Regions from separate parts of the uncultured Intestinibacter sp. genome, predicted to be linked through region 1. Evidence: riboswitches for the same ligand, from Rfam matches in the RefSeq annotation. Region 1 holds a riboswitch; each other region holds the start of a gene.

Region 1 (7,988 bases):
CTACTACTATCTCTTGTTTTTTCATTTTTTGAGCATTTAAATAATTTAATACTGCTGATTTTAATCCACTAAAACTAAAATCATATGAATCATCTAAGTATGCTCTTGGGAATTCTATTGCATGTTTGTTTCCTTGTTTTGCAAGCTTGTCTATTATTGGTCCACCTGGATATCCAAGCCCCATAGCTCTAGATATTTTATCAAATGCCTCACCAGATGCATCATCTCTAGTTCTTCCTAGGATTTCATAATTTTGATAATCTTTAACCTCAACTAAGTGAGTATGCCCTCCTGAAACTACTAAAGTTATAAATGGAGGTTTTAAACCTTTGTGTTGTATATAGTTTGCATTTATGTGACCTTGCATGTGGTTTACTCCAACTAGTGGAACACCAAGCGTAAACGCAAGTGCCTTAGCATAAGATAATCCTACTAAAAGAGCTCCAACTAATCCTGGTCCATAAGTTACTGCTATGTGGTCGATATCTTCTGCTTTTATTCCTGCTGTGTCTAGTGCCTCTTGATAAACTGCATCTATATTTTCAATGTGTTTTCTTGATGCAACTTCTGGAACTACACCACCGAACTTTTTATGTAATTCAATTTGTGTTGAAACTATATTTGCAAGTACTTCTCTTCCGTTTTTTAATACTGCAACTGCAGTCTCATCACAACTACTTTCTATCGATAAAGTTATTATATCCTTCATTGTTTCACCGCCTCATATTCTAGCTATTTATAATTTTGTATATTTGCGTTTATTAATTTTTTTATTTATATCATTCATTATGCAAATGTCATATTTATAATTCTGATAGCTGATTCCACATTATTATTGCGTCTTCTCTATCGCTATAATATTCTTTTCTGACTCCTGCCATTTTGAATCCATACTTTCTGTATAGATTTTGTGCAACTGTGTTTGAACTTCTAACTTCTAAAGTCATTGAAACTAATCCATGCTCTTTACAAAGTTTCACCATTTCAGCCACTAATCTATCACCTATTTTTTGTCCTCTATAATCGCTGTGTACTGCTACGTTTGTTATGTGACCTTCATCAACAACAAACCAAACGCCCACATACCCAACAATTACAGAATCCAACTCAGCCACAAGATATCTAGCTAAGTTGTTTTTTAGTTCATCCATTAGAGATTTTTTTGACCATGGATCATCAAAACAATTTACCTCTACTCTATGAACTCCATCTATATCGTCTTTTCTCATTGGTCTAATTATTAAGTTATTCATATTTAATTCTGTGCCCAGCCCCAAAATTGGGTTTAAATCCATATGTAAATCTTGATTTATATTATTTAGATTTTCTCGATTCTTTTCCATTTTGAAACCTCACTTTTCTCCAATATTATTAATTATTTTTGTAGACTAAATAGTATTTATATTTATATAGCCTTTATTAATTATTTTTGTTCTTGAAGTTTTCTTTGTTTTTCTTCATATTGTTCTTCTGCTTGTGATTTTCTGATATATAGCGGATTTACTGTATAACAATCGAATATATCTTTTCCTTCATCAAATTTAACTTTCGCCACAGAACATAAACTTCCTGCTTTTGTCACGTTATTTGATGCTGCTGGAATTTCTATATTAGATATTTCTCTTATTTTGTCTTCGTATTTATAAACAGCTTCTCCAACTAATATCCATTGTTCACCGCTTTGTGCTAATTCTTCAAGAAGTTCGTCTATTTGTTGAATTCCGATTTCTTTTATTTCTACTAATTTTGTACCTTCATATTGGTATCTTCCTGTATAAACTTGATTTCTTTGTGCATCTAATATTGAGCATATTTTTTTATCACAAAGGTTCATATTTGCTGCTAAAGCCTCTAGTGAATTAACTCCTATCACGGGTATATCGTTAACATGAGCTATTGCCTTTGCTGTTGCCATACCAATTCTAAGCCCTGTGAAAGAACCTGGACCTTCACAAACTGCAATCGCATCAATCTCACGCACATTTAAATCACTTAAACCTAGCATATTTTCTATCATTGGCATAAGTTTTTGTGAATGAGTTTTTTTAGTGTTAATTGTATATTCACAAATTAATTTATTGTCTTCTATAACAGCTACACTTGCCGCCATAGATGATGTATCTATCCCTAAAATCTTCATTATTTAGTCAACTCCTCAACTATTTTTTCATATTCTTCGCCATAAGGAATAAGCGTCATCTCTCTTCCCATGTCTTTGTAGTTTAATTCTATTTTTAAGTATTCATCTGGTAGTATGTCCTCGATTATATTTGCCCATTCGATTATACATACACCGTCACCATTTATGTATTCTTCAAATCCTATATCGTACATTTCCTCGCTACATCCAATTCTGTATACGTCGAAATGATATAGTGGCATTTTTCCTTCGTATTGGTTCACTATTGTGAAAGTTGGACTTGTGATATAGTCATCTACTTCTAGTGCCTCTGCCAAACTTTGAGTCATTGTTGTTTTTCCTGCACCTAAATCACCGATTAAACAAACTATGCTCCCTGGCTTTAAAAGTTTACCTAACTTAAAACCAATCTCCCTAGTTTCTTGATCGTTATTTAAGTATATATTCTTTATCATCTGTGTGTTTTTCATATTTTCATCTCCGTATCTAATCTACTATTTAAACTATAAGGTGAAATTAATGTTATTTATTACACTCTACAGTTTAAATATAAACCAAATATTATTATATTATACTTTTTAGTAGTTTTATAGGCTTATACGTTATTTTTTCAATGTATAAGACTATATTTATTATAACCTAAAAAAAGTATGAGATATGTCGCTAGCCTTATACTTTTCATTAACTCGATGGAAACTAAAAAACCTGCCCTAACAAAAGGACAGGTTTATTTTTATAAATCTATTTAACTCTTAATATTCTTTCCATCTTTTTATATAATGGTAAAATTACCACTGTCATGATTGCACCTTTTAATATATTAAACGGTATTACTAACCAAATCATAAAAGTGAATAAATCTGTAACTCTGTGGTTTAATACTGTACCCATGCTTATTATTACATCCATTGGCATTACTAATCCGTATAATGGGAATACTATGTAATAATCTACTACTGCACCGACTATCGCCATAAGTATTGTTCCTAAAACACCACCGATTAATACATTTTTATAAGTTTTAGCTTTTCTACATATAAAGCATACCATTAATACATATGGTCCTGCGATTAATATGTTTGCTATTTCACCAACGCCTCCAGTTGTACTTCCTGAAACTGCTTGTAATAAGTTTTTGATTACGACTACTATAAAACCTGCAACAGGTCCCATTGATAATCCACCGAATACTGCTACTATATCTGATAAATCAAGTTTTAAAAATGATGGGAATATTGGTAATGGCACTTCTAAAAATCTTAAAAAATAAGATATAGCTGCCAAAATTCCTATCTGAGCTATCACTCTAGTAGACATTGTTCTTTTTGATTTATGAGTATTTACACTTTGTTGCATAATACATAACCTCCAATAAAATAAATTATTATAGGTCAAATAAAAAAACTCGAGAGAATCTTCTTCTTCGAGTTTTATGAGCAATCATAATAAATAAATCTTTTAAATTTATAACTCTCTTCTCTCATCCAGACTCTACTGTCGGCTTTGGAATTTCACCAAATCAACTAATTAAATAGCTCGCGGGCTTTACCGCCGGTAGGGAATCTCACCCTGCCCCGAAGAATTTTTCTAGTTATTTTATTTTCCTATTCAATTATTATAATAATCAATGTAATAATTTCTGTCAACAAAATTAATATTTTCACATGCTACATTTATACATTATTCTTATTAATTCCATATTTTTTTATATATTGAATATTATTTTTAGCATATATTAGATATAAATTTTTATTTTTTTGTTTACACAATATTATTTTTTGAATTTAAATTATAATTATTTATTTTAATTATAACTTAATGTTATTGTTTCCTTAATATTATTTTTTCACTAATTACATTATTATATTATCTTTTTACTAATTACATTATTCTTATTAATTATTTTTAATGTTTTATTAGTTACTTTCTAATTACTTTTTTATTACTTTTTAATGCTTAGATTTTACATTTAATTTATCTTTTATAAACGACTTTTCCATCTATTATTGTGTATAAAACATTACTTTGGATTTCTAGTGGGTTTCCGTCCCAAATTACTATATCGGCATCTTTTCCAACTTCTATAGAACCAACTCTGTCTTCTATTCCTAAAACTTTTGCTGGATTTATAGTTATCGCCTCTAATGCTTTTTCTTGTTTCATACCGTATTTAACAGCTAATCCCGCACATATAGGTAGATATTGCAGTGGGATTACTGGATGGTCTGTCATTATGCAGATATCCTTCCCTGCATTTGATAAAATCCCAGCAGTTTCAAAAGTTAAGTTTCTAAGCTCAATTTTTGATCTTTCTGATAAAGATGGACCTACTATAAGTGGATAATCTTCTTCTAATAATTCTTCCACTATCATGTGCCCCTCTGTGCAGTGATCTAGTGTAAGTTTTAAATCGAATTCTTGAGCAATTCTTATCGCTGTGAACATATCGTCAGCTCTGTGTGCATGTGCTTTTAAAGGTATTTCCTTTTTTAACACAGGTATAAGCGATTCTAATTTTATATCAAATTCTGGCTTATCTATATCTTCATCTTCTTCTGCCGATTTTAAGTCAAATAAATATTCTTCTGCCTTTCTTAAATTCTCTCTAAGTAATGCAGCAATCGCCATTCTTGTCTGTGGTGTATTATCATTTGAACCGTAGCATGATTTTGGATTTTCACCAAATGCAACTTTTGATGCAACTGGATTTTTGATTATCATTTTGTCTATTCTTCTACCAAAAGTTTTGATTGCAGCTGCTTGTCCACCCATAACATTTGCACTTCCAGGAGTTGTGCAAACTGCTGTTATTCCACCTTCATACGCCTCTTTAAATGTTCTATCCATTGGATTTATTCCGTCGATTACATTTAAGTGTGGTGTTATAGGGTCAGTTTCTTCGTTTCCATCAGCACCTTCTACTCCCATTCCGTCTTCCCAAAGACCTAAATGAGTGTGTGCATCGATAAACCCTGGATAGATGAATTGCCCTTGTGCATCTATTATTTCTAATGTATCCGTATTTGGGTCAAAATCAAACTCACCATTAGCTCTCAGTTCCTTGTTAAGCTCTTCGTAGTCATCTTCTCTTCCTATAACTTCACCATCAAGTACAAACTCTGTGCTTAATGAATTTAGTTTTTCCCCCATTGCTACTATTTTTTTATCTTTTATTAATATTCCTATTTTCTGTATTCCTTTAGTAATTGTATTTACTGTTCCATTTTTTATAAGTAACACTATATGCCTCCAATTTTATTATATTTTTATAATCTATCTCAAGTTATTTGTTGTTTATTTTTTAAATATCGTGTTTCTAAGTTAACATATAAATGATTCTAAAACAAGATGTACAACATAAATAGTATAACAAAAATCCGCATCCGCATTTTAATATGCGAAAGCGGATTTTCTAATTACACAGATTTTATAATTACAGTTTCATAGATAATGAAACGCGTCCCTTATCTAAATCTATTCCTATAACTTTAACATCTACAACATCACCAACAGATACTACTTCCATTGGATCTTTTACAAATTTATTGCTCATTTGTGATTTGTGAACAAGTCCGTCGTTTTTAATTCCTATATCGACAAATGCACCAAAATCAACGACATTTCTGACAGTACCTTTAAGCACCATGCCTTCTTGTATATCTTCAATTTTTAATACATCTGTTCTTAATATAGGTTTCATACCTTCATCTCTAGGATCACGACCTGGTTTCTTAATTTCTAAAATTATATCTTTTAAAGTAGGCTCTCCTACTTCTAATTTTTTGCTTATTTCTTTTAGACCTATATTTTTAACTCTATCGTCTATATCATCAATATTTTTGCTTTCGATATCATCCATAGTATAGCCTAACATCTCTATCATCTTTTTACAAACATCATAACTTTCAGGATGGACACCAGTATTATCTAGTGGATTTTTACCATCAGCAATTCTCATAAATCCAGCACATTGAACAAATGCACTTGGTCCAAGTCTTTTAACTTTTTTAAGTTGGGCTCTTGATGTAAATGCTCCATTTTCTTCTCTATATGTAACTATATTTTTTGCCACTGTTTTGCTTATTCCAGAAACATGTTCAAGTAATGAATAAGATGCTGTATTTAAATCAACACCAACACTATTAACAGAGTCCTCAACAACTCCATCTAAAACTTCTGTAAGTCTCTTTTTATTTAGGTCGTGTTGATATTGTCCAACACCTATATTTTGTGGCTCTATTTTTACAAGTTCTGCAAGTGGGTCTTGAAGTCTTCTACCTATTGAAATTGCACCTCTTATAGATACATTGATGTCTGGATGTTCTTCTGCTGCCAATTCTGATGCAGAGTATATTGATGCTCCAGCCTCACTAACAATTACATATTGAGTATTTAAGTTTTCTTCTTTTATTAAATCAGCTATCATTTTTTCAGACTCTCTAGATGCAGTACCATTACCGATTGCTATTACATCTATGTCATATTTTTTGACTAAATCTACAACTGTCTTTTTAGCTGATTCCATTTTTGCCTGTGGTTTATGTGGATATACTATTGATTGATCAAGGAATTTACCATTTCTATCTACAACAGCTATTTTACATCCATTTACATAACCAGGGTCAAATCCCATAACTACCTTGCCTTTTAGCGGTGGTTGTAATAGTAGATTTTTTATATTTTCACCAAATACACTGATTGCTCTCTCTTGTGCATTTTCTGTTAAATAAGCTCTTATCTCTCTTTCTATAGAAGGGAAAATAAGTCTTTTGTATGAATCCTCGATAGCTGATAGAATTTCTGTCTTATTTTTTGAATTGTTTTTATTTATGTATTTATTTTCTATATAATTTAATACTTTGTCGTTATCTATTTCTAACTTAACTTTTAAGAAGTTTTCCTTTTCTCCTCTATTTATTGCAAGAACTCTATGTGATGCCATTGTTCTAACTGGCTCACTATAATCATAGTACATGTCATAAACTGATTTTTCGTCAGTTGTATTTTGAGTTACGACAATACCATGGTCTATAGCTAATTTTCTTATGTATTTTCTTATTTCTGCATCATCAGACACAACTTCAGCGATTATGTCTAAAGCTCCTTTAAGTGCATCTTCAACATTTTCTACACCTTTTTCTGTGTTTATATAATTAGAGGCCTCCATATTTATATCAGCTATATCTTGTTTTAATAGAGATTGAGCTAAAGGTTCTAATCCTTTTTCCTTAGCTATTGTTGCTCTTGTTCTTTTCTTTTGTTTATAAGGAGCATAAATATCTTCAACTTCTTGAAGTGTTTTTGCTTTTGCTATATTAGTTTTTAGTTCTTCAGTTAATTTTCCTTGCTCATCTATTATTCTAGTTACATCTTCTTTTCTGCTTTCTAAATTTCTAAGATAAGTAAGTCTTTCGTTTAACTGTCTTAAAGTGACATCGCTCATCTCGCCTGTCATTTCTTTTCTATATCTTGCAATGAAAGGGATTGTATTTCCTTCATCAATTAGTTTTATAGTGTTATCTATATACTCCCTTTTAATCTTAAACTCTTTTTCTAAAATGTTATATATATCCAACCCAAACAACTCCTTTAAAAAACAGGGAGCCACGTGTATTTGTAGCCCCCCTGTATTATTTTTTATTGATTTTTCATTTTATTCATTTTTAAATATTCATTTATGAATAAATTGATATTTCCATCCATTACGCTATCCACGTTTCCAATCTCCGCATTAGTTCTGTGGTCCTTCACTAATTTATAAGGTTGGAATACATAGGACCTTATTTGGCTACCCCATGTTATTTGTGAATATTTACCCTGGATGTCCTCAATTCTTTCTTTGTTTTCT
Region 2 (7,988 bases), on a different contig from region 1:
TCGTTCTTATAGAAACTTATTCAAAACCAATGCAAGGCTACTGCGACCAAGTCATATTAATAAAACCGGGGACAGATGGGGCATTGGCACTTTCTATGATGAACGTCATGGTTAAGGAAAATCTACAAGATGAACAATTTTTATTGGAAAAAGCAGAAGGATACGAAGAATTTAAAGAAACATTAAAACAATATACACCAGAGTGGGCAGAGGGTATAACTGGTATTCCAAAGGATATAATTATAAATTTAGCAAGAGAATATGCAAGTGCAAAATCACCAGCCATTATTCTTGGAAGTGGAAACTCTAGATATACAAATGGGGGAATGACAGTTAGACTTATAACAATATTATCAATCTTTACAGGAGCTATAAAATATCCTGGTGGAGGTATATGTGGGACATCACCGACATCTTCATCATATATAGATACAGATATAGTTGCTCGCCCAGATTTTAGAGAAAATAATGCGAGGATGGTAAATCTAAATCAAGTTTCATCAGCCTTAGTAGACGAAAAAAATCCAATAAAAAGTGTATTTGTATATGCATCAAATCCAGTAGGATCTATCAGTAATCAAAATAAAATGATTAGAGGACTTATGAGAGATGATTTATTTACAGTAGTACATGAAAGGTTTATAACTGATACAGCAAAATATGCAGATATAATATTACCAGCTACTTTTTCTGTTGAACAAGATGATGTATATACTTCTTATGGATATTGTACTGTAGCAACTGCAAAGAAGATTATACAACCGCCGTCTCAGTGCAAAAGTAACTGGGAAACTTTCAGTTTACTTGCAAAATACATGGGTTATAAAGACGATTATTTTTATAAAACAGAAAGAGAAATTTTTGATGAATTAATTCAAAAATCATTAGAAAAAGTAGACGACTTAGATAAGACTCAAAAAGATATTTTAAGAAGCGGAGGAGCAGTTTCAACTCCATTTGAAAACCGTTTAGATATAAAAAATAAATCAAGCAAAATAAAAATTATAAATGACGAAATGGAAGAAAGAATTCCACGATATATAGAAAATATAGGACAGGAATATCCACTAAATTTAGTCGCTGTTCCAAGCTGTGAAACATTAAACTCTATATTTTTAGAAAAAGATAAAGTGATAAAACAAAGGGGAAAAATAAAAGTTAAGATAAATTCTAAAAATGCACTAGAGAGAAATATACAAGATGGGGATGAAATAATTTGTTTCAATAATCTAGGTGAAGTTGGATTCATTGCAGAAATAACTGATACAGTAGCGATAAATACTGTCATAGCAGAAGGTGTGTATAATATGGATTTTGCGATAAATGGCAAATTAGTAAATGCACTTCATGATGATAGATTATCAGATATTGGAGAAGCTACAACATTAAATTCAAACACTGTAGAAATAAAAAAGTCAGAAAAACTAGTATATCAATAAAAAATGCATTAAAATAATTAGAGAGAATAACAAAATAAAAAATTAACTAGAAGGGGAAATATTATGTATAGTATAGGCGTAGATGTTGGAGGAACAGGAATAAAAATAGGAGTAGTAAACGAACTAGGCGATATTCTTTATAGAAGTACATGTGAGACAGATGTAAAAGGTGGATTTAATAAAATTATTGCAGACATTAAATTTGCAATTGAAAATATAATAAACGAAAATCATATAGAACATGGGCAAATTAAATCTATAGGATTTGGAATACCTGGTTATATAGACAGACATGGTAAGGCGAATTGTGTAAATTTAAATTGGAAAAAAGTCGACTTTATACAACAATTAAAAGAAAGTTTTCCACAATTTGATGTTTTTGCTGACAATGATGCTACTGTTGCAGGTCTAGCAGAAAGTAAGTTTGGAAGTACAAAAGATACAGACACATCAGTTGTTCTTACGTTGGGAACTGGAGTAGGTGGAGCAATTATTATAAATGGAAGACCGTTTAGTGGTGTTCATGGTGTTGGTTCTGAAATAGGGCATATGATTATTGGAGATGGATGGTATAAATGCAACTGTGGAAATGAAGGTTGCTTTGAAAGTTACTGCTCAGCTACAGCAATTATAAAATATGCTCAAAAACTTCTGGAAGAAGGATATAAAAGTTCAATACTAGCTATGTGTGAAAATAATTTATCTAATATAAATGCAAAGATGATTTTTGATGCATATGCACAAAATGACGAAGTAGCAATATTAGTTATAAATAGATTCAAAAGCTATCTAGCTAAAGGAATAGCAAATATAGTAAATACTCTAGATCCAGGAATAATCGCAATAGGTGGAGGCGTATCTAAATCAGAAGATATTATCTTAGATGGATTAAAAGAGATGGTAAGGGGGCATCTTGTTTATAAAGAAGAGGAGTTTGCAGATATTGTAATAGCTACTTTAGGCAATGATGCTGGAATAATTGGAGCTGCAATATTAGGGCAATAAAATAAAAATAAGTCCGAGTTATTTTATAATTTCTCGGACTTACTTTATATTAAAATAAAATTTTCTATCTAAATCCAAAGAATCCATAGTTAAATCTATTAAAATTTCTTCAATTGCAGTTAGAGTAGCAACTATGAAAATCATAAATAAATTTAAACCCATAGTAGGTACGAATCTAAATAAAATAACAAAAATCATAATCATATCAGGTATACTATCCAATTTTGCCCCAAGTTTACTTGTTGCATTAAATTTTCGGGCGATAAACCCATCTAATACATCTAAAATTCCGCAAATTATATAAATAAATATAAATAATAATTTTTTAGGATTTAAATAAATTAAAAATAGGGAAAAAAATATTCTAAATGATGAGAGAATATTAGGGATAAATTTCATGAAATCACATCTTTCTAAAATTAAATTATATCTATAAGTATAGCAATACCAACCGTTTTATTCATTTATTATAAAAAATAAAAATAAATTAGGAAAAAGTGATTGACAGATTAAGACAGACTTACTATAATTTAAATCAAGATAATGATAATTAATATCAAATATAAATAATTCACAATAAAGATTAATAATCAAAGGAAGGTGGAAATTTAAAATGAGTAAAATAGCAGTAGTATATTGGAGTGGAACAGGAAACACAGAAGCAATGGCTAATTTAATAGCTGATGGTATAAAAGAAGCAGGCGCTGAAGTTGAAGTAGCTACAAGTGATTGCTTTGGAATAGATGATGTAGATAATTATGAAAAAATAGTATTAGGTTGCCCATCAATGGGAGATGAAGAATTAGAGGATTCAGAATTTGAACCAATGTATTCATCAATAAAACCAAAATTAAATGGTAAAAAAGTAGCATTATTCGGATCTTATGGATGGGGAGAATGTGACTGGATGAGAGATTGGGAAGCTGATGCTAAAGCGGCTGGTGCAGTTTTAATGTCAGAAGAAGGATTAACAGTTAATGAAACACCAGAAGGAGACGCTTGTGACGAGTGTAAAGCTTATGGTAAAAAAATAGCACAAGCATAATAAAAATATAAAACCCTAAATATATTCAAAAAAGAGAGTAGATGTAAGAATAGAAATATTTTTAATACATATAGTATTTTATAAATACTACTAATATATGTTTAATATGTAAATATAGTTTATATTGTTTTAAAACCGAAAAATAAAATTTAAAAAGTTAAAAATAAAAATTAAAAATAAAAGTTAAAAAATAAAAAAGTAAATAAAAGTGTTCAAAAAATAAAACTTTAGAGAGATTTAAGCCATATCGAGGGAGGATAAAAAATAGGCAACTATTTTTTAAACCTCCCTTTTCCTCTTTAAAATGTTTTTATTGACATATATTTACAATAATACTACCATCAAATTATAAATAAAAATATATGTCTTCGGGGCAGGGTGAAATTCCCTACCGGCGGTAAAGCCCGCGAACTATTTTTATAGTTGATTTGGTGAAATTCCAAAGCCGACAGTAAAGTCTGGATGAGAGAAGAATGTTTTAGAATTTAGGTAATATGTAGCTCGGAGATATTTTCTTCGAGCTTTTTTAATCCGAAGATATAAGAAATTTGGAGGCATAGTAAATGACGAAGTATTATATTGGATTTGATTGTGGAACTCAAAGTACAAAGACAGCTTTGTATAGGGATGATATGGTTTGTATGGCAAAAACACAAATAGCAACTAATTTAAAATGTCCAAAACCAGAGTGGCTTGAAATGGATGTCGATGATTATTTAGATGGTGTAATTGAAGGTATAAAATACTGTATTGAAGCTAGTGGTATAGATCCCAAAGACATAAGAGCTATTTGTGGAGATGGTGTAATCTGTGGGATTGTAGGTGTAGATAAAAATTTAAACCCTATAACTCCATACATAAATTATCTAGATTCTAGAACAAAAGAAGATGCAAAATGGTTAAATGAAAATGTAGAAAATATATGGGCAAGTGAAAGTGGAAATGCGTATGTAGATTCGTTTTATCCACCATTATTTGCGCGTTGGTTTTTAAAAAATATAGAAGGGTTCAGAGAAAATGGTGCAAAACTTTTGAATAATGGACCTTATGTTTTGGCAAAATTAGCAGGATTAAAAGCTGATGATGCATTTATAGATTGGGCGACTATTTCGGGATGGGCGCTTGGTTATGATGTTATAAATAAAAAATGGTCAGAAAAGCAAATGAAACTTTTAGATATACCTATGAGGATGTTGCCTAAAATAGTTAAGCCATGGGATATTGTAGGGAATCTATGTGATGAAATGGCAGAAAAATTGGGATTACCATCTGGAATACCTATCGTAGCAGGTGCAGGTGATACAATGCAATCTAATATCGCTTGCGGAATAATAAATCCAAACATGGCATCTGATGTAGCAGGGACTTGTTCAATGTTTACTGTAACAACAGATCAAATAAATGAAAAATTGAGCACAAAAGACTCTGGTCTAATTTTCTGTAGTGGAACATTGCCAGATACTTATTTTTACTGGGGATACATAAGAACTGGCGGGTTATCGCTTAGATGGTTTAGAGATAATATTTGTGATAAGGTTGGTGAATCTTCTTATTATGATGAACTACAACAAAAGGCTGAAAAAGTTAAGCCAGGATGTGAAGGTGTATTATTTCTTCCTTATCTACAAGGTGGTTCTGTAGGAATAGAAAATGCAAGTGGAGCGTTTTTAAATTTGACAACAAATACGGACCAAGGAATTATGTGGCGTGCTGTGCTTGAGGCGATAGGTTATGATTATATTTATGTTGCAGACATGTATAGAAATGCAGGGTGTAATTTAGATAGAATTGTTGTGACAGAAGGAGGCAGCAAAAGTTCTTTATGGAATCAAATTAAGGCCGACATGCTAGGAAGTGAAGTAGTAACATTAGAAAATGTCGAAGGTGCAGTACTTTCGGATGCAATACTTGCCGCTTATGCAGTAGGTGACATACACGATTTGAAAAAAGCACTTTTAGATGTAGTTAAAGTTAAAAAAGTTTATACTCCAAATAAAGAAAATACTAAATTTTATAGAGAGATGTTTAAAATTCAACAACAAATAATAAGAAATGATATGAAAAGTGTATTTAATCAACTAGAAAAAATGAGAAGTTTATAAATAGATTTAAAAGGAGCCCTATATATTTTATATATAGGGGGTTATTGTTTGTGGAAAAAATTAGAATTAAATTCGTTGACACATATTCAACACAGTGCTACTATCATAGTGTAAAAATTAAAACAGGGAATTAGGGGGCAAAATGAGGGTATCAAAAGATCCAGAAATAAGAAAACAGGAAATTATAGATGTAGCTATGCAAGTTTTTGCAGAAAAGGGATACGAGACAACAACAATGAAGGATATAGCAAAGGCAGCTGATGTGGTACCTGGTTTGTGCTATCACTATTTTAAAAATAAGCATGAATTATATGAAACAGCAGTAACCCAATATGCTAAAGAATGTAGCGAGCCATTTTTGATTTTATTTAGTAAAATAGATTTATCTTTAGATGAGATAATAAAAAAATTAAAAAGGGTTATGATACAAGGAGAAGAAAATTACAAGTATAAAAAGTTCTTTGATAAGACAGATAATGAAATTTTCCACAAACAACTAGAATTTTACATGTCAAAAGAAATAGAAAGACCTATGAAAAAGTATATTCAACATAAAGTAGATAAGGGAGAACTTCAAGTAGAAGATGTTAATTTATTTACAAAATTTTTTATAGGTGGTCAAATGGCTGTTATAAATTGTAATGAAGAAGAATTTAATGATAAGATAGAATTTTTATCAAACATAATTAATGCTTTTAAAAAATAAATTTAAAAATATATAACTAAAAGAGTAGTCTATACAGGCTGCTTATTTTTTTGTAAAAAATATTAAATAATGGTTGACAACTATGCTTGTCATATCATATTATTAATTATGACAAGAATAATTGTCATAATGACAAAAATAATAGTCAGGAGGGGTTATATGCCATTATATAATCGTTTAAAAGAATATAGAGCAAAGATAAAAGTAAACCAAACAGAAATGGGAAATTTAGTCGGAGTATCGAGACAAACAATTAGTCAAATTGAGCGTGGTGATTATTCACCATCAGTAACACTAGCACTTAAGATTGCGAAAGTCTTAAATGTAAGTGTAGAAGATATTTTCAGTTATGAGGAGGAAAAATAAATGAATAATAATCGTGTAGAAGAAATTAAAAAAGAAGATAAGAAGGCTTTTAAAAGTTTTATCATTGTAATGATTATATCAGCGATGGGAGGAGCTATAATAGGTGGAGGCTCTATATATTTACAAAAACATATTGGAGATGAGTTATCAGATTTTCTTCTAAATATACTTATGACAATTACACCTTATGCAAGTTTAGTGTTATCTATATTAGTAACAATAGTGAGTGTTATTGTTTATAATAGCTCAAGAAAAAAATTAAAATTATGGAATCAATCAGATGAACAAGATGAAATTATAGATAATATAGAAGTAAAATTATCATACGTATTATTATTTGCGTCAGTAAATTTAATAATTGGATTCTTCTTCTTTGGAGCTGGAATGGGATTATTATCTGAAGACTCATATGCAAAAGTAATTTCATTTTTCATTGGGTTCGTAGTATGTATATTATCAACTATATTAATTCAAAATAAGGTTGTTAACTTAGAAAAAGAAATAAATCCATTTTTAAATGGTAGTGTATATGATTTTAAATTTAGCAAAAAATGGATTGATAGCTGTGATGAGGCAATAAAATTAAATATATACAAAAGTTCTTTTAAAGCCCATAAATCAGTTACTAATACATGCTTAATACTTTGGATAATATGTGTAATTGGATATGATTTCTTTGATTTTGGAATTATGCCACTAGTAATGGTTACAATTATATGGTTAGTTCAAACAGTTTCTTATTGTAGAGAATCAATTAAATGTTCAAAAAATAATCTTTAGGAAGTAGAGGATCATCACTTATATATAATTTCGGTGTAATAAGTATTTCTTATTGTATATGTTTTGGAATGAAGGCTGGCATAATTATAGGAATGACAATAAAGAAAAGCAAGGCGTATAAATAAATTATAGAAAAGTAGGTTAACTAAACCTACTTTTTTTATGAGCGAAAATTATCTTTATATGTAAATATTTACAAAAATAAGTTGAAATAATACGATAATGATAATTGTTATTGAATAATAATTAAAATATATTAACAATTAAAATCAATATGATGAAGAGTAAGTAAGTTAAATCTAAGTAAATAAAAAACAATAAAGTGAATAGGGGGAAATTATGAAAGAAAACAAACTTATGATACAAGATTTAATTTCAATAGGAGTGTTTACTGCTATTTATTTTGTACTTGTTACAATTGCTACTTTTGCAACAAGTGCTATTATACCAGGATTATCGTATGTATTGATACCAGCTTTAATATCTGGTTGTGTATATATGTTATTAGTAGTCAAAATTCAAAAATTTGGAGCCATAACAATTAT
Region 3 (7,988 bases), on a different contig from region 1:
CTTTGCTTACTCATACTTTGTTGTATATGCATTGATATTCTTTGCATCAGTATTATTATTATCATTTGAAAACTTAGATATAGTTACGACATTTACTGCACCACTTACTTGTCTAGGTAATGTTGGACCAGGATTTGGTGATTTGATAGGGCCTGTTGGAAACTTTGCATCACTATCTAATTTTTCTAAGATAGTATTGAGTTTTGACATGTTAGCGGGACGTTTAGAATTATTCCCAATGATATTGCTTTGCTATAGTATAAAAGATTTTATAAGCAACTCAATTAAAGAAACTGTAAAAAGATAATATAAATTTTAAAATGCTATTCTCTAAATTATAGATGATAAAACAGAGAATAGCATTTTTATTATAAAAAATAATGAAAAATTTCTTATAAAATGTGCAAAAAAGTAAGAATTAATACAAAGTTTTACATAAAATGAAAAAAAATAAAAAAATAATACAATAAATAAATGATATATATGACAAAAAATATTATAATTAAAGTAGTATAAACTTTATGAAACATAATTATTGTTTCGTGTTATCTATGAGGGGAGTAATTAGTATGAAAAATGAAAATAATGTTGAACTTGTTTCACCTATAGGGGAAACTTGTAAAAGGGTTGATTTAAGAAAGGCTATGGTGCCTATTTGTGATGAGAAATTATCACCATTTGCATCATATGTAGGGGATACACATAAATTAAATAAACCTAAAAAAAATACAACAAAGGTGGAGGCAGACTTTTTACTAGAGAAAGGACATATTGGGGAAATTGAAAAGGCAATTTTATTTACAATAAATCGTCTAGTATTTGCAACATCATTACAGATTACTTATTATCTGAAAAAAAGTGGTTATCAAATAGAGTCAAAAACAGTGGCTAGAAAGCTGACAAGGCTAAAAGAAAAGAGCTTTGTAAGACAGATAGAGTTTGTGTCTGAAAATAGTATTAGTTCGTATAAAGCGTATTATTTAGGATATCATGGGACTGGTCTATTAAGAGCGTTAGATGTAAAAACGTATTCTCAAGGATATGTAAGTGAAATAAAGACATTTAAAATTAAATCTATCTTGGCATCTAATCAATTATTGACTCAAGTTATGAATGATGATTTAGAGTTTGAAGTATCTAAGGTTATAGTAAATGATAATATTAGAGGATGCATAGTTAGACCTCAGTCAATTTTAAAATTTAAGGATCATACTTTTTTAGTTGAAGTAGTTAGAAAGACTCCAGATTGGAAGGAGAAACTAAATCAAAAACTATCGAGATATGATGTAGTCTTAGAAAACTACCAAAATCTAAATGTAGAATTTAAAACAAAACCAACACTTATAATACAAGGTGAGTCTTATGAGCATATGTTTGAAATAATGAAACTATATGAAGAAAATAATTATGAACATATAGATATAATATTTACTTTTGATAGAATATTATTATATCAATTGGAAAATGCATTCTTTGTTATAAGTAAAGACACACATAAAAAAGGTATTTTATCGTTTTTATTTAGAGGGAGAAAGAAGTAGAAAAAAGTAGAAAAAAGTAGAAATAGGTAGAAATAAGTAAAAAAATGAATTTTTTTATCTAAAAATCGGGGAAATTGTTATAAATACAAAAATTCAAATATAGTTCATGTAAAATTTACATTAAATTCATATTGGAACTGTATTATTTAAGTATAGAAAGACTAGCTTAATAATTTACTTAAATACCCAGATAATGATAGATTCCCTCACACTCTTTTATCTATCATTATCAATTTGAGCCCTGTACCCTCGTTAATCAGGGCTTTTTTTTTACAGATTTTTAATTAAATAAATTTCTCATTTTTTTCAAATAACTTTAAAAAGGTAAAAAATTCTTATATAATATAAGTATTAATGAGAATTTTATATTTTTTTGTAGATTTATGTATATTTTTAGTATATATTAAAATAATTTGATTTGGAGAGGTGAGATTGTGGAAAGAACATTGATATGTGGAATTTTACTATTTGGAGTATTATTTTTATTAAATACAAAACTTGCTAAAATTTCAAGTAAAAAGATGCCTTTTAAGCTAGGAGTTTTCTTTTCTATTTTAACTCTGCTGTTCTTGGCAGTTGGGGGGATAAATGACCAATTTGGAACTATGTCATTTGTAACTTTTGTTCTTACAATAGGATGCTTTTTCTTAAGTTTTATTCAAGGTATGATAAAAATGTTTAATGGAAAAGGCGATGTAGTTTTAATGTTTTGTCTTTTAGTAATAATATTATGTGAATGCTATATTAAAGTGGATCCATATGGTTCTATTTTATATACAATATTTAAAAAGAACATAGATATACAACAGATAGAAATATACGCTATTATAGGATTTATAATATTTTTATCAACAAAAATATTCGCTGGTATTTTCTTTAAAAAGGACTTAGCTTTTTTAAATAAAAAGAAATTCCAAGTGAAAGATGGAAAAGGGAAATAACTTTATTAAAAGTTTTATACATAAACTAAAAAAGCACTAGTCTAAAAAAGACAGTGCTTTTTATATATTACAATATATTTTATTTAAGAGAAAATACAATAATTATACTTTTTACGTTAATTTAAGCGATATTAAGAATATCATACTTGAATATTATTGGTTTACAAGTATTATATATCTTGTTATTCCAGCCAAATTGAAGAAAAAAGTTAACTTCTAAATCCTTTTCTGTTTTTGATGAATCTATTGCAATTAATGCTTTTGTTATGGTTTTATTAGTATATCCTAGATTCTTTAATGCTTCTGTAATCTCGTTGTCCATATTTTGCATTATAGCCAAAGTATCATCATAATTCTCATCAAATAATGATTTTAAATTAGATATTAAGTGTATAGAACATTGGGTTTGTTCATATAAGAAGTTTATTGAATGAAGGTAGCCCTTATCTCTACTTATTATATAATACTCAATATTTTTTTTAGTATTAGATCCGATTAATAGTCCTAAACAACTTACCAATTGAAAATCAAGACAATTTTTGCCGCCAGATTCTATATGTATATTTTTTATAGTGGCTTTTGTTTCTATAGTTTTTATTAAATTGTTATGAAAATTGTGAACAATAGTCTTATCTGTTGTAAAAAGTATTATTAAATCATTTTCATCTAAATAATTAGCTCCTTTTAGTGAACGTATATTTACGTTCTCTGTATCTACTAAAAAAATCTTTTGCATTTTTAATCTCCCTTATTAATTTTTAAAATAATGAGCTCATCTATTTAGAATTATTTACAAAAAAAAATTTTATATACCATATTTTAAAATCTATAGAAAAATTTATTTCTTAAATTTAGAATAATATTAAGAAATAATTTTTATTAAGATGAAGGGGGCAAAGGGTCAAAATTAAAAGTAATTTTGATTTTATAGAATTATGAATGAAAATAAAGATAAGGCGATAGATTTTGATAAAAAATTAAAAGAAAAATTAGGGAGAGACTTAAAACAGGAAGTAGATAATGGTGAGTATGATAAACTAATAGACTATATTATAAAGGCTTATAATGAAGGGCTAAATGTGTTTTATGAGGAGGGTATTAAAGAATTTTTTGATAAATTTGCTAAAACAAATGATAAAAATTTAAGCTCTATAATAGGCATACTAGATTCACAAAGAGAAACAATAACAAATTTAAATAAAAAAATACAAAATCAAGAAAAGCGAATTGCTAAATTAGAAAAAGAAATAGAATTAATTAAAAAGAAATAAAATTAATTTTGAAAAAAATAGATAATAAATTGCAAATTATTTCAAAATGTGTTACATTACAGATATAAGTTAATAAAGATGAATTTAAAATATTCTTCAGGGCAGGGTGCAATTCCCGACCGGCGGTATAGCCCGCGAGCTACGATTGTAGTTGATTTGGTGAGATTCCAAAGCCGACAGTAAAGTCTGGATGAGAGAAGATAAAAAATGATAAAAACAAATTTAAGTTAGTTTTAGTATCATTTTAATTATTGAACGTATAGCCCTGATTATATCAGGGCTTTTTTGATTGTAAAAAAATGGTTATAAAATATGCTGATGTAAATTCATTATAGAGAAAGAAGGAATTCTTATGAAATTTGACTCAAAATCTCAAGAAGATAATTACTATATGAAAAAGGCTTTAGAGCTTGCGAAATTGGGAATTGGTGCAGTAAATCCAAATCCATTAGTAGGATGCATTATAGTTAAAAATAATAAAATAATTGGACAAGGATATCATATGGAATATGGTCAAGCACATGCGGAAGTAAATGCAATAAATAGTGCTAAGGAAGATATAAAAGATTCTACAGTGTATGTTACATTAGAACCTTGTTCACATTTTGGCAAAACACCTCCATGTGCAGATAATTTAATAAGGCATAAGGTTAAAAGAGTTGTAATTTGTAATACAGATCCCAATCCACTAGTAGCAGGAGGCGGAATAAAAAAATTACGAGAATCTGGAATTGAAGTTACAACAGGGATTTTAAAAGAAGAAGGTCTAAAGTTAAATGAGGTATTTTTTCACTACATAAAAAACAATAAACCATTAGTTATTTCAAAAACTGCTGTTAGTATGGATGGAAAAATAGCGACTAAACATATGGAATCTAAGTGGATTTCAAACGAAAAATCTAGACAAATGACGCATGAATTTAGAAATAAATATATGGCTATTATGGTAGGTATAAATACCGTTTTAAAAGATAACCCGAGTTTGACAACTAGGATAGAAAATCAAAAAACTAGAAATCCGATAAGAATAGTAATCGATACTAATTTAAAAATTCCTATGGACTTAAACTTAGTAAAAGATAAAAAAGCAAAAACAATAATTTTTACATGCAAAAACGACTTAAGCAAGATAAACTTACTCAAAGAAAACAATGTAGATGTATATATTTCACCAAAAGATGAATCAGGAGTAGATTTAAATTTTGTAATAAAAAAATTGGGTGAATTAAAAATAGATTCAGTATTAGTCGAAGGTGGGGCGACTTTAAATGACAGTTTATTTAGAAAAAATTTAGTTGATAAAGTTAAAATATTTATGGCTCCGAAGATAATAGGAGGAAAGGATGCACCTAGTTTTGTATCTGGAATGGGAATTGAGAGTTTGAGTGATGCAATAAACTTACATATTACAAATACAACAATGATAGATAATGATATTTTGATAGAGGCAGATGTAATTAAATAAATTTGATTACAGAGAGGAGGTATTATGTTTACTGGAATTGTCGAAGAAGTCGGAATAGTTAAAAATATTACGGCGAGTGGTAAAAGTGGGAAGATAAGAATTTGTGCAAATAAAGTTTTAGAAGATGTAAATCTAGGTGATTCTATAGCGGTTAATGGAGTATGCTTAACAGTTTGTGAAGTATTTCAAAATGAATTTGTAGCAGATGTGATGATGGAAACTGTAAGAGCGACAAATTTAAGCACATTAACAAGAAATTCAAAAGTAAATCTGGAAAGAGCTATGAGCTTATCATCGAGATTTGGAGGACATATAGTTACAGGTCACGTGGATACAACAGGAACAATAATAGATTTTAAAAAAGAAGAAAATGCAGTTTGGATTAGTATAAAATCTGATGAAAGCTTTTTAGATTATGTCGTTTATAAAGGCTCAATAACTATAGATGGCGTAAGTCTTACGGTAGCTTTTGTAGATAAAAAAATCCTAAAAGTATCAATAATACCTCACACAAAAGAAAGTACAACGCTTTTAGAAAAAAAGGTAGGAGACTTAGTAAATTTAGAAAGTGATATTATTGGTAAGTATGTAAAGAGATTTATGATAAATTTTAATGAAGGTGAAAAAGAAAAAAATAAAAGTAATATAGATTTAGATTTTCTAATGAAAAATGGATTTTAATAATATAGGGGTGATTTTATGAGAAGATTTAATACAGTATTAGAAGCGATAGAAGATTTAAAGCAAGGAAAAATGATAATTGTTGTAGATGATGAAGACAGAGAAAATGAGGGCGATTTACTTATGGCCGCTGATAAAGTTACACCAGAAGCGATAAACTTTATGACTAAATACGGTAGAGGGCTTATATGTATGCCTGCTTTAAAAGAAAAATTTGATCAAATAAATCTACCACTTATGGTCAGAAATAACACAGATTCTTTTAAAACAGCATTTACTATTTCTATAGATGGAACAAATACAACAACAGGAATATCAGCATTTGATAGATGCGAGACAATAAGACAGTTTGTAAATAAAGATGCAAAAGAATCAGATTTTAATACACCTGGTCATATGTTTCCATTAGTAGCAAAAGACGGTGGTGTTCTTGTTAGAAATGGACATACAGAGGCTGCAGTAGACTTAGCAAAAATTGCAGGATTTTCACCAGTAGGCGTTATATGTGAAATTTTAAAAGAAGATGGAACAATGGCTAGAGTAGATGATTTAATGAAATTTAAAGACGAGCATGATTTAAAAATAATAACTATAGCTGATTTAATCAAATATAGAAAAATTACAGAGATAACAGCAGAGAGAGTTAGTAGCGCAAAATTACCGACAAGTTACGGAATATTTGAAATAATCGGATATAGAGATAAATACAACGGTGAAGAACATGTAGCCCTTAAATATGGAGATTTAGACAGTGAAGATGTATTAGTTAGAGTACATTCAGAGTGTTTAACTGGGGATGCTTTTCACTCAATAAAATGTGATTGTGGAAAACAACTAAACTCTGCTATGGAGGCAATTGCTAAAAATGGAAGCGGACTTGTAATCTACCTTAGACAAGAGGGACGAGGAATCGGTCTTATAAATAAAATTAGAGCTTATCATATGCAAGATAAGGGATACGATACAATAGAGGCAAATTTAGTTTTAGGATTTGAAAATGATTTGAGAGATTTTAATATGGCTGCTCAAATATTAAAAGATTTAGGAATACATAGTATAAGACTTTTAAGTAATAACCCAGATAAACTAGGTCAACTAGAGGAATATGGAATAAAAATAAATGAAAGAGTCTCAACAGAAGAAGAAATAACAAAATACAATATAGATTATTTAAGAACAAAACGAGATAAAATGGGGCATATGCTAGATATAGGATAAGAATATATGCTTATTATTAATATAAATTCAATTTAAATATCTCAGAATATGAAATATAGATTTAGATTAAATAGAGTATGTAATTATAAAGTAAAAATAATTTTAAAATATATAAATCAGTAAAATTGGGAGGAAAATAATATGATATATGAAGGAAAATTAAATGGAAGTGGATTAAAAATAGGTATAGTAGCAGCTCGTTTCAATGAGTTTATAGTATCTAAATTAGTGTCAGGAGCACAAGATTGCCTATATCGCCACAATGTAGCAAAAGAAGATATCGAATTAGCATGGGTTCCAGGTGCATTTGAAATACCACTTGTTGCACAAGCAATGGCGAGAACTAAAAAATACGATGCAATCATATGCTTAGGTTGTGTTATAAGAGGGGCAACTTCTCACTATGATTATGTTTGTAATGAAGTATCAAAAGGAATAGCAAAGGTGTCTTTAGATGAAAATATGCCAGTAATGTTTGGTGTAGTTACAACAGAAAACATAGAACAAGCTATTGAAAGAGCAGGAACAAAAGCAGGAAACAAGGGATATGATTGCGCTATGGGAGCATTAGAAATGGTATCTCTATTAAAAGGAATAAAATAAACAAATTTTTATAATATATTATAAAATTTATAAATTAAAACTAGCCTAATGAGATTAATAAAATTTCTCGTTAGGTTATTTTTTTAAAAATAAGAATATTGTTCTTTTCATATATTAGTATTAAAATATAATTATAAAATGGGGGAAAAACATTAATATGAGAGGCGAATAATATATGGATTCAAAAAAAATAAATTGTTTAAAGGGTGATGATGAAATAGATAATATAGAATTTATTGTTGCTACAGATTTGCACTATATCTCTCCA

Evidence for each region. Region 1 has a riboswitch for FMN ahead of RDX53_RS02830 (ECF transporter S component). Riboswitches for the same ligand answer to the same signal wherever they lie in the genome.
Region 2: another riboswitch for FMN. It lies ahead of RDX53_RS03425 (FGGY-family carbohydrate kinase); the one in region 1 lies ahead of RDX53_RS02830 (ECF transporter S component).
Region 3: another riboswitch for FMN. It lies ahead of ribD (bifunctional diaminohydroxyphosphoribosylaminopyrimidine deaminase/5-amino-6-(5-phosphoribosylamino)uracil reductase RibD); the one in region 1 lies ahead of RDX53_RS02830 (ECF transporter S component).

What each region holds. Positions count from the first base shown of each region.
Region 1 covers NZ_CABQXJ010000008.1:33,709-41,696, reverse strand. Annotated here, with positions in the region: gene tsaD (tRNA (adenosine(37)-N6)-threonylcarbamoyltransferase complex transferase subunit TsaD) at 1-709, opposite strand, end outside; gene rimI (ribosomal protein S18-alanine N-acetyltransferase) at 804-1,295, opposite strand; gene tsaB (tRNA (adenosine(37)-N6)-threonylcarbamoyltransferase complex dimerization subunit type 1 TsaB) at 1,424-2,140, opposite strand; gene tsaE (tRNA (adenosine(37)-N6)-threonylcarbamoyltransferase complex ATPase subunit type 1 TsaE) at 2,140-2,592, opposite strand; gene RDX53_RS02830 (ECF transporter S component) at 2,882-3,496, opposite strand; FMN riboswitch at 3,609-3,726, opposite strand; gene RDX53_RS02825 (amidohydrolase) at 4,115-5,380, opposite strand; gene RDX53_RS02820 (Tex family protein) at 5,574-7,715, opposite strand; one part of gene prfB (peptide chain release factor 2) at 7,778-7,988, opposite strand, start outside.
Region 2 covers NZ_CABQXJ010000010.1:37,011-44,998, reverse strand. Annotated here, with positions in the region: gene RDX53_RS03445 (molybdopterin-dependent oxidoreductase) at 1-1,439, shown strand, start outside; gene RDX53_RS03440 (ROK family protein) at 1,503-2,444, shown strand; gene RDX53_RS03435 (CDP-alcohol phosphatidyltransferase family protein) at 2,484-2,843, opposite strand; gene RDX53_RS03430 (flavodoxin) at 3,058-3,489, shown strand; FMN riboswitch at 3,850-3,967, shown strand; gene RDX53_RS03425 (FGGY-family carbohydrate kinase) at 4,053-5,591, shown strand; gene RDX53_RS03420 (TetR/AcrR family transcriptional regulator) at 5,734-6,297, shown strand; gene RDX53_RS03415 (helix-turn-helix transcriptional regulator) at 6,457-6,663, shown strand; gene RDX53_RS03410 (DUF3169 family protein) at 6,664-7,443, shown strand; gene RDX53_RS03405 (MptD family putative ECF transporter S component) at 7,783-7,988, shown strand, end outside.
Region 3 covers NZ_CABQXJ010000041.1:15,462-23,449, forward strand. Annotated here, with positions in the region: gene RDX53_RS08600 (TrkH family potassium uptake protein) at 1-307, shown strand, start outside; gene RDX53_RS08605 (replication-relaxation family protein) at 570-1,541, shown strand; gene RDX53_RS08610 (hypothetical protein) at 1,976-2,482, shown strand; gene RDX53_RS08615 (PIN domain-containing protein) at 2,604-3,218, opposite strand; gene RDX53_RS08620 (hypothetical protein) at 3,418-3,753, shown strand; FMN riboswitch at 3,842-3,959, shown strand; gene ribD (bifunctional diaminohydroxyphosphoribosylaminopyrimidine deaminase/5-amino-6-(5-phosphoribosylamino)uracil reductase RibD) at 4,106-5,218, shown strand; gene RDX53_RS08630 (riboflavin synthase) at 5,243-5,899, shown strand; gene RDX53_RS08635 (bifunctional 3,4-dihydroxy-2-butanone-4-phosphate synthase/GTP cyclohydrolase II) at 5,918-7,117, shown strand; gene ribE (6,7-dimethyl-8-ribityllumazine synthase) at 7,259-7,720, shown strand; gene RDX53_RS08645 (metallophosphoesterase) at 7,896-7,988, shown strand, end outside.